2 regions of the Rhodococcus sp. S3 genome follow, and region 1 is predicted to be linked to the other one. Evidence: riboswitches for the same ligand, from Rfam matches in the RefSeq annotation. Region 1 holds a riboswitch; the other holds the start of a gene.
The links. A riboswitch is a leader RNA that binds a small molecule or an ion and turns the genes downstream of it on or off. The one in region 1 is predicted to bind thiamine pyrophosphate.
Positions count from the first base shown of each region.

Region 1 (4,195 bases):
GAGGACGGGATCGTCGGTCGTGTACGGCAGGACGACGAAGCCGTCGTCGACGAGTTGTTCGGCCGCGGAGACGAGTTCGATGGCGTCGGGCAGCAGCGTCCGTTCGTCGGCGATGACCTCGAGTTTCACCCAGTCGGTCTCCAGCGCCTCCCGCCCGAGCTGGGCGGTCAGCACGGCCTCCTTCGCGCCGCGGCACCCGGCGGTGTTCGGCAGCGGTTCGATGCCGAGACGGCGCAGCAGGTCGAGGACACCGGTTCCGGAGGCCGCGTCGACGCGGCGCATCGCGACGGTGGTCAGCTCGGTACCCGACGCGACGAGTGCCTCCTCGAGCACGGCCAGGTTCGCCGCGCCACCGGTTCCGGTGATCAGCCGCGACCCGAAGGTGCGGCCGGCGATGGTCAGCTGCGGCAGGTCGGCGCCGGGATCGTGTGTGTCAGCCACCTTGGACCGCCGTGAGGATCTCGATGCTCGCTCCGCGCGTGACCGGCTCCGACCAGCGGCCGCGCGGGCACACGACACCGTCGACGGCGACCGCGATTCCCTTCTCGGGCAGACCGAGCTCGTTCAACAGCTGCGACACGGTCGGGGCCGCGTCGTAGTACTTGTCCTCACCGTTGACGGTGATGCCCACGGACACGTTCGTCATCCCACACTCGCTTCCGTAATTCGTCCAGGACAGGCGTATTGCGCGTCGGCCAGCGACCGCCCACCGAGTTCGGCGAGCACCGCGTCGACGGTGAGCGGCGTGAGCAGCACACCGTTGCGGCCGTGGCCGGTCGCGGCGACGACACGATCGGAGAGCCGGCCGATCAGCGGCAGATTGTCGGGGGTCATCGGGCGCAGGCCCGCACTCGCCTCGAACAGTTCGTACTCGCCGAGCGCCGGGAAGATCCGCTCGGCGTCGGCGATCAGATCGCGCACCCCGGCCACCGTGACCTGCGTGTCGGACGCCTCGTACTGTGTCGCGCCCACGACGAGACCGTCGTGGCGGGGCACCAGATAGGCGGGGCGACCGTGGACACTCGCGCGCACGGTGCGCTGCGGCGGCGGGGTCGCGGCGGGCCGCACCCGCAGGCGCAGGATCTCGCCCTTGACCGGACGGACCGGAAGTCCCGGCCACAGTCGCGCCGACGCCGAGCCGGCGGCGAGCACCACCTGGTCGTCCGAGAGATCGGCGAGGTCGTGCACGGCGGAGTCGGAGAAACGCACCCCGGCCCCGGTGGCCGCGACGCGCAGGGCGTCGACGAGCGCGCGGTTGTCGACCGACGACTCGGTGGGTGCGAGCAGTCCGAGACGCACCTTCGGGCCGAGCGACGGTTCGAACTCCCGGATCTCGGCACGGGAGAGCAGACGCATCTCGTGCCCCCGCTCCCCGACCCATTCGGCGACGGTCCGCAGGTCGGCCGCGTCCGCCGCATCGAGCGCGACGGTCAGCGACGCCTCGGCGGTGAACACGTCGACGCCGGTCTCCGCGCGCAGTGCCTCCGCGAATCCCGGCCAGCGGTCGAGCGAGGCCGCACCCAGGGACAGCACGTGGTCCTCGCCGGGCCAGCCCTCGGACAGCGGGGCCAGCATTCCCCCGGCCACCCACGAGGCGCCGCTACCGGGATTCGGGTCGTGCACGGTCACGATGTGCCCCGAGCGGGCCGCGCGCCATGCGATCGACAGCCCGATCACTCCGCCACCCACGACGGCCACAGTTGCCATTGGTCCACCTCACTCCCTGCGCCGGCATGATCCGGGTCAGGTCATAACGGTCGGGGCCGGCAGGCCCCCTCTCAGCCCCGCGAACCTCGGGACTCCCGTGTCGTCACTTTCTGCCTAGAGGCTACCGTCTTGGTCGTGACCACCTATCGCGGCAACCATCCCGACCCGCGCGGCCGCCTCGCGACCGCCCGGTTGTACCTGTGCACCGACGCTCGCCGGGACACCGGCGACCTCGCACGGTTCGTCGAGGAGGCCCTCGCCGGTGGGGTCGACATCGTCCAGTTGCGCGACAAGGACTCGGCCGGTGAGAAGAAGTTCGGACGCCTCGAGGCACGCGAGGAACTCGCCGCCCTCGAGATCATCGGCGAGGCGTGTGCACGCCACGGTGCGCTCCTCGCCGTGAACGACCGCGCCGACATCGCGCTCGCGGCGGGCGCCGACATCCTGCATCTCGGTCAGGGCGACCTGCCGGTGCGGCACGCACGGCAGATCCTCGGCGACGAGATCGTCATCGGCCGCTCGACGTCGAGTCGGGCGCAGGCCGCGCTCGCCGACATCGAGGAGGGCGTCGACTACTTCGCGTCCGGGCCGGTGTGGGACACCCCGACCAAGCCGGGACGCACCGCGGCGGGGCTGGAGGTGACGCGCGAGGTCGCGCAGTCGCAGCCGGCACGGCCGTGGTTCGCGATCGGCGGCATCGATCTCGAGCGGCTCCCCGAGGTGCTCGACGCCGGTGCCACGCGGGTCGCGGTGGTCCGGGCGATCACGAAGGCCTCCGATCCGCGGGCAGCCGCGGCAGCACTGAAGGCTGCGCTGCCGGCCTGAAGTCCTTCGGCCTAACCGGCGCTATCACTAAGGGGTTTGTAGCCTCATCTAGGTACATGAAAGGTGGGAATTCCTTTTAGCAATGCCCACATTGACGACTACTGAGCAACTTCTGCTTAGCATTGCCTTAAGCAATGCCGCGAAGATCCAAGCGCTACCTGCGCAATTGGGAAAAAATTTCGACTCTTCTAGATTGATATCCCAAGTTGTGTCAGATCGACTCGAGCTCGCTGGATATCACCTTAGGATCGGGGATAGATTCTTCCAGGACGGAGAATATCGAACATCCATAAGCCGCCACTATTATTCGATGTACCACGCCGCTCGAGCAGTAGTGTTCGCCACCCATAAAGGTGACGATTTTCAGCAGCACTCGATCCTGCCAAAGAATTTACCGGAAAAACTACCGCCATCGAGCTCGTCAGGACCGTGGCAAACCGAATTGACTCAAGCGCGGCTTATTCGGAACCAGGCAGACTATGATTTGTATCCAATATCAACAAAAGACTGGGAGGGGGACGCTCGCGACATGGCAGCCATTGCACCCCTGTTTGTGGCAACTTGCTCTGATTTCGCGTTGAACGAAGGACTCATATAACTATGACAATGGACGCAGCCTCCGCGATTGAACCCACACTCGAACAAGCCGGCATTGAAGCGCTTGATATACAGCAGCGGGAATTCCCTGGAGAATTCTGGGTCATCGTAACCGTAGATCCCGATTTGGTTGCAGTCGGCCAGAGCCTGGCCGGAGAATTAGAGACGCGCGTAAAGGCGCCTGAGGGTTCAACCGTCACAGTCCTATTCCGGGGATCTCCTCCTACGACTGCCGAAGAACCAGTCTCGACGGCAAGCGGTCGCCTTCATGAATCTTCGGTTGATCGACTCATTCAACTACTTGAGGCTCGATCCAGAACGTCCGACGCGGTGCCCAGCTTGAGCTACATGGAAGATCCACGCGCGAGCTTGAACGCTATTGCGTCACCAAGACACCACTTGATCTATGGCCGTCGCGGAGTCGGAAAGACCGCCCTCCTTCTAGAAGTCAAACGAATCGCGGAGCTAGAAGGACATGTTGCGGTATGGATAAACACCCACACTCTTCGGAGACTCAGCGCAGAAGCCGCCTTCTCTGTCATTATTGACAGCGTACTTGAAAACCTAGTTCTTAGAATCGGATCCAGCTCGTCAGGCATCGTATCCACACTCGATGACCTACGCAATAAACTCGTCGAAGACACGTCGGAAAACGCAGCGGTCAAGCTAATTCCAGAGTTAAACCGTACGCTTCGGCGCGTTCTTCGACCCGACCTTGTGAGGCTATATGTATTCCTCGATGACTTCTATCTCCTAGATTCTCAACACCAACCTCGGCTACTTGATCATCTCGCAGGAGTACTGCGGGACTGTGATGGCTGGATCAAGGTAGCAAGCATCGAACGGTTGACCCGCCCATTCGAGGTCTCTACACGGGTGGGTATAGAGCCTCCCCATGATGCCCTCATTGTAAACCTGGACGTCACGCTGGAGGATCCCGAATCGACTCAGAAGTTCCTGGAGTCGGTCCTGGAATCCTACCTTTCCACAGCGGGAATCAGGTCCGCTCGGAGAATTGCAAAGGTCCCTGCGCTTGGACGTCTCGTTTTGGCTTCAGGTGGAGTTC
Region 1 covers NZ_CM177074.1:4,066,092-4,070,286, forward strand. The annotation lists gene AC0LPE_RS18870 (thiazole synthase) at 1-441, opposite strand, end outside; gene thiS (sulfur carrier protein ThiS) at 434-646, opposite strand; gene thiO (glycine oxidase ThiO) at 643-1,707, opposite strand; TPP riboswitch at 1,704-1,816, opposite strand; gene thiE (thiamine phosphate synthase) at 1,843-2,532, shown strand; gene AC0LPE_RS18890 (HEPN domain-containing protein) at 2,615-3,130, shown strand; gene AC0LPE_RS18895 (ATP-binding protein) at 3,133-4,195, shown strand, end outside.

Region 2 (4,195 bases), 610 kb from region 1:
GCGGCTGACGCCCAGGTCCTTGCCGATGCCCTCGAAGGTGTGGCTCGGGTCGGACAAGTACAGCGCGACGGCATCGGCCTTGAACTCCGCCGAATACGCCTTCATCACCATCGTGACATCACTCCTTCTGGGCCCTTCATGGCCCAGTGTTCAGGATGTCCACACTCCGGGGGGGAATGCCCCTCTCCTCGAACGCGCCCGCCTCGACCGGGCCCGATGCCTTGCCGCCGTGGGCTCCGACAACCGTGACAACATCGCCGTGTCCGTAGCAGCCCACGGAGTGCACTCCGACGCCAGACTCGTCCTCAGAGCCGGCGAACACGAAGCCCTCACCGACACCGGATCCCTCCTCCCGCTAGGGATCACCAGGAATGTCGCAACCTTGAGTGCAACCTTCGTCGTCGCCCGACTGCTCGGTCTCGACGCACACCGTGTGGTAGTCGCAAACGACACGATCCACCTCGAACTCGACGGGTCCTTCGAACAGTTCGTCCTCGCCGCACGACACCATTGCCCCCATGTCACCGGGACAGATGCTCACTACCCCTCGTTCGAGGTACGACTCCGACGAGCGCCTTCGAGGCAGCGCACATCAACATGGCACGAATCCGGAGCCGACAGACAATAGCGTCGACGATTGTCCAGTCATGCAGCGCTGGCGAGTTTCCTCCGTCGCACTGTGACCGCCAGCGACATTGGGAACTCACCCGACTCCTTACGTGGGCACACCGCCCGTTTCGGCTCCAATCGACTCGTGCCCCGCCACATCCTCGAGGGCCGGAACGGTGGGCGCGTTCAAGTACACCGTGCTGCCGGCGGCCCTGAACTGGTCGGACATATGTTGCATCCCGGCGACGGCGGCCTGGTCGGCGGCGTCACCGAACCTGGTCCGGATGTCTTGGGAGATACGCATCGAGCAGAACTTCGGCCCACACATCGAGCAGAAGTGCGCTGTCTTGGCCGGTTCGGCCGGAAGCGTCTCGTCATGGAACTGCTCGGCCGTATCCGGATCCAGCGACAGAGCGAACTGATCCCGCCACCGAAACTCGAAACGCGCCTTCGACAACGCGTCGTCGCGCTCGACGGCACCGGGATGGCCCTTGGCGATGTCGGCGGCATGAGCGGCGATCTTGTACGTGATGACCCCGGTCTTCACGTCGTCCCGATTCGGCAGTCCCAGATGCTCCTTCGGGGTGACATAACACAGCATCGCGGTGCCATGGCGGGCGATCTCGGTGGCCCCGATCGCGGAGGTGATGTGGTCGTAGCCCGGAGCAATGTCGGTCACCAGCGGCCCCAGGGTGTAGAAAGGCGCTCCATGACATAACTTCTGCTGACGCTCCACATTTTCCCGCACCCGATGGATCGGGATGTGGCCAGGGCCTTCGACCATCACCTGAACGTCGTGAGCCCAGGCACGGGTGGTCAGTTCTGCAAGGGTGTCCAGTTCGGCGTACTGCGCGGCGTCGTTGGCGTCGGCGATCGACCCCGGTCGCAGCCCGTCCCCGAGGGAGAATGCCACGTCGTAGCGGGCGAAGATCTCACACAGTTCGTCGAAGTGGGTGTAGAGAAAATTTTCCTCGTGATGGGCGAGGCACCAACCGGCCATGATCGACCCACCTCGGGAGACGATGCCGGTGAGCCGCTCGGCCGTGAGCGGTACGTAGCGCAGCAGCACTCCGGCGTGGATGGTCATGTAGTCCACACCCTGCTCACACTGCTCGATCACGGTGTCGCGGAAGATCTCCCACGTCAGCGCATCGGCCTGGCCGGCGACCTTCTCCAGAGCCTGGTAGATCGGCACCGTGCCGATCGGCACCGGGGAGTTGCGAATGATCCATTCTCGGGTGGTGTGGATATCTTCGCCGGTGGACAGGTCCATCACAGTGTCCGCGCCCCAACGGGTGGCCCAGCGCATCTTGTCGACTTCTTCGACGATGGAGCTGGTCACCGCTGAGTTGCCGATGTTGGCATTGATCTTCACCAGGAAGGACTTGCCGATGATCATCGGCTCGGACTCGGGGTGGTTGACGTTGGCGGGGATGATCGCCCGACCCGCCGCCACCTCCGAGCGCACCAGTTCCACGTCGCAGTTCTCCCGCAGCGCCACGAACCGCATTTCCTGGGTGATGATCCCCGCCCGGGCATAGTGCATCTGCGTGACCGTCCGGCCTGTCTTCGCTCGCACCGGGACAGGTCGGGGCCCCTTCCACTCCTGGGACGCCTCTCCACGCCGCACAGCCGAGCGGCCATCGTCGAGCAGATCCCGTTCTCGCCCCGGGTAGTGCTCGACGTCGCCGCGAGCAGCAATCCAGTCGGCGCGCGTCGGCGGGAGCCCGACCAGCGGATCGCTACCGGGACCTGCAGTGCGGTAGACCTGCAGCGGCGGGTTCGGCACCCCGCCGGGAGAGTCGTTCAAGCGGATCTCTGTGACAGGTACACGCAGGTCGTGTTCCTCGTCGTGGACATAGCTCAGGGCATGCGAATTGGATGCACTCATCGGAATCGTTCCTACTTCCTTCGCCGGCATTACCCGGGCAGGTTCGACGGTCGCAGGCTGCCTCAGCCCGATCTCAGCCCCTGCAATAGGGCTCCCGTGGGGACGTCACAGACCCTAACACCCGACTCGTCTCGCTGCAGATGTAGCTGGTCCGGTCGTCGGAGCGGTGCGGACCGGGGACGGCGTCGCCAACACCTTCTCGTAGTCGGCCAGCGAAGATCGATTCCTACCTCGATAGGGCTGTCGACCAGGGTGATCGCCTCCGCAATGATCCCCCTCGCCGACTCGAGCAGACGGTCGATCAGCCCAAAGTGATGCACAGCGTTCGCTCCTCGAGTCGCCGTGCCCCGGAATCGAAGAACTCCGGGGCACAGGGCGAGCAGCTTCGAGGGGTGAGCGGCCTGCCAGGACTCGACCACTCCAGAAACGGAGTTGAATATTCGTCACCGCAGCCCAGTCGAAGGAGCCACAGCCAGACCGCAACATGCGTGTGGGACGTTGGGGACTGCTGCACGATTCGGCGACAGTTTCGGTCACGCAGCCTGTGCGACTGGTGTGGTCATGATGGTTTCGAACTCGACCGGCGTCGATCGGGGGAGAGGCAGGTCCGGGACACCAGCAGGTCGACGGTCACGCCGAGAGGCCGTAATGCTTCGGCGATCTCTTCGAAGTGTTGCGCCGAGCGAGAATATCGGTCGGGGCCATGAGGACCGCCTGAAAGCCGCCTTCGATTACCAGTAACGCAAACGCAGTGGCTGCCAGGACGGGGGCCTTTCCGGCGCCGACGTCTCCCTGCAGCAGCCGATTCGTCGGCCGGAGGCGGTCATGTCGGTGTGGATATCGGCTATCACCCGCAGCTGTGCACCTGTGGGTGTACGGCAGGCCGGCCAACCATGCATCGAGCAGTCGCCCGGTGGGCTTGTGGGCGATGCCGACTTCTGCGGCTTGTGCGTTTCGAAGCACTCCGAGGGCAAGCTGCGACCGCAGGAGTTCTTCATAGGCCTGTCGGTCCCGTCCCTTTTCTGCGTGCTGTTTGGATGCGGGGACATGGACAGCGCGTAGCGCGGTCAGCTGCGACGGCAGCTTCCGTTGAGCCAGCAAGGTCGAGGGATTCGGGTCATCCAGCTTCGGGAGTCGGCGGCGTGCATCGACCGCGGCACGGCGCAGCATCCACGTGTCCACCTCATGTTTCTGCGATTGGGGTAGATCGCGAGCAGTGGTGCGGTGGATTCGCTCATCGGCTCCAACAGTGGTGAGGTCATCTGCAATGCGCCGTTGAAGAACATGGCGGAGACTCGGGTGTTTTCGTCCGCGAGTTGGAATAGCACGTAACATTTTCCCCAGTTCCCCGTATGCTCACGAGTCGTGCGTATCGATCAGGTGTGGCGTTATCCGGTGAAATCGTTCGGAGGAGAACGGATCGACGCCGCAGCGATCGAAGCGGACGGTGTGCGCGGCGATCACCTGTGGGCGCTGGTCGACGCCGAAACCGGAAACATCGCGAGTGCGAAGCGGTTCCGCCGATACGGACTGCTGTTGACCTGCTCCGCGCGACTTCTGAGCGACGACGAGCCCCGCGACCCGGCGGCACTGGAACTGACGCTGGCCGACGGCACGGTGGTGCGCGGCGACGATCCCGAGGTCGACGACCTGCTGTCGAAGCTGGTCGGTCACGACGTGCGGCTCGAACCGCGC
Region 2 covers NZ_CM177074.1:4,674,918-4,679,112, forward strand. The annotation lists one part of gene AC0LPE_RS21575 (IS3 family transposase) at 1-111, opposite strand, end outside; gene thiC (phosphomethylpyrimidine synthase ThiC) at 716-2,500, opposite strand; TPP riboswitch at 2,499-2,608, opposite strand; gene AC0LPE_RS21585 (ATP-dependent DNA helicase RecG) at 3,131-3,670, opposite strand; gene AC0LPE_RS21590 (MOSC domain-containing protein) at 3,866-4,195, shown strand, end outside.
Region 2: it holds a riboswitch for thiamine pyrophosphate, as region 1 does, so the genes downstream of both, thiC (phosphomethylpyrimidine synthase ThiC) here and thiO (glycine oxidase ThiO) in region 1, are expected to answer to the same signal.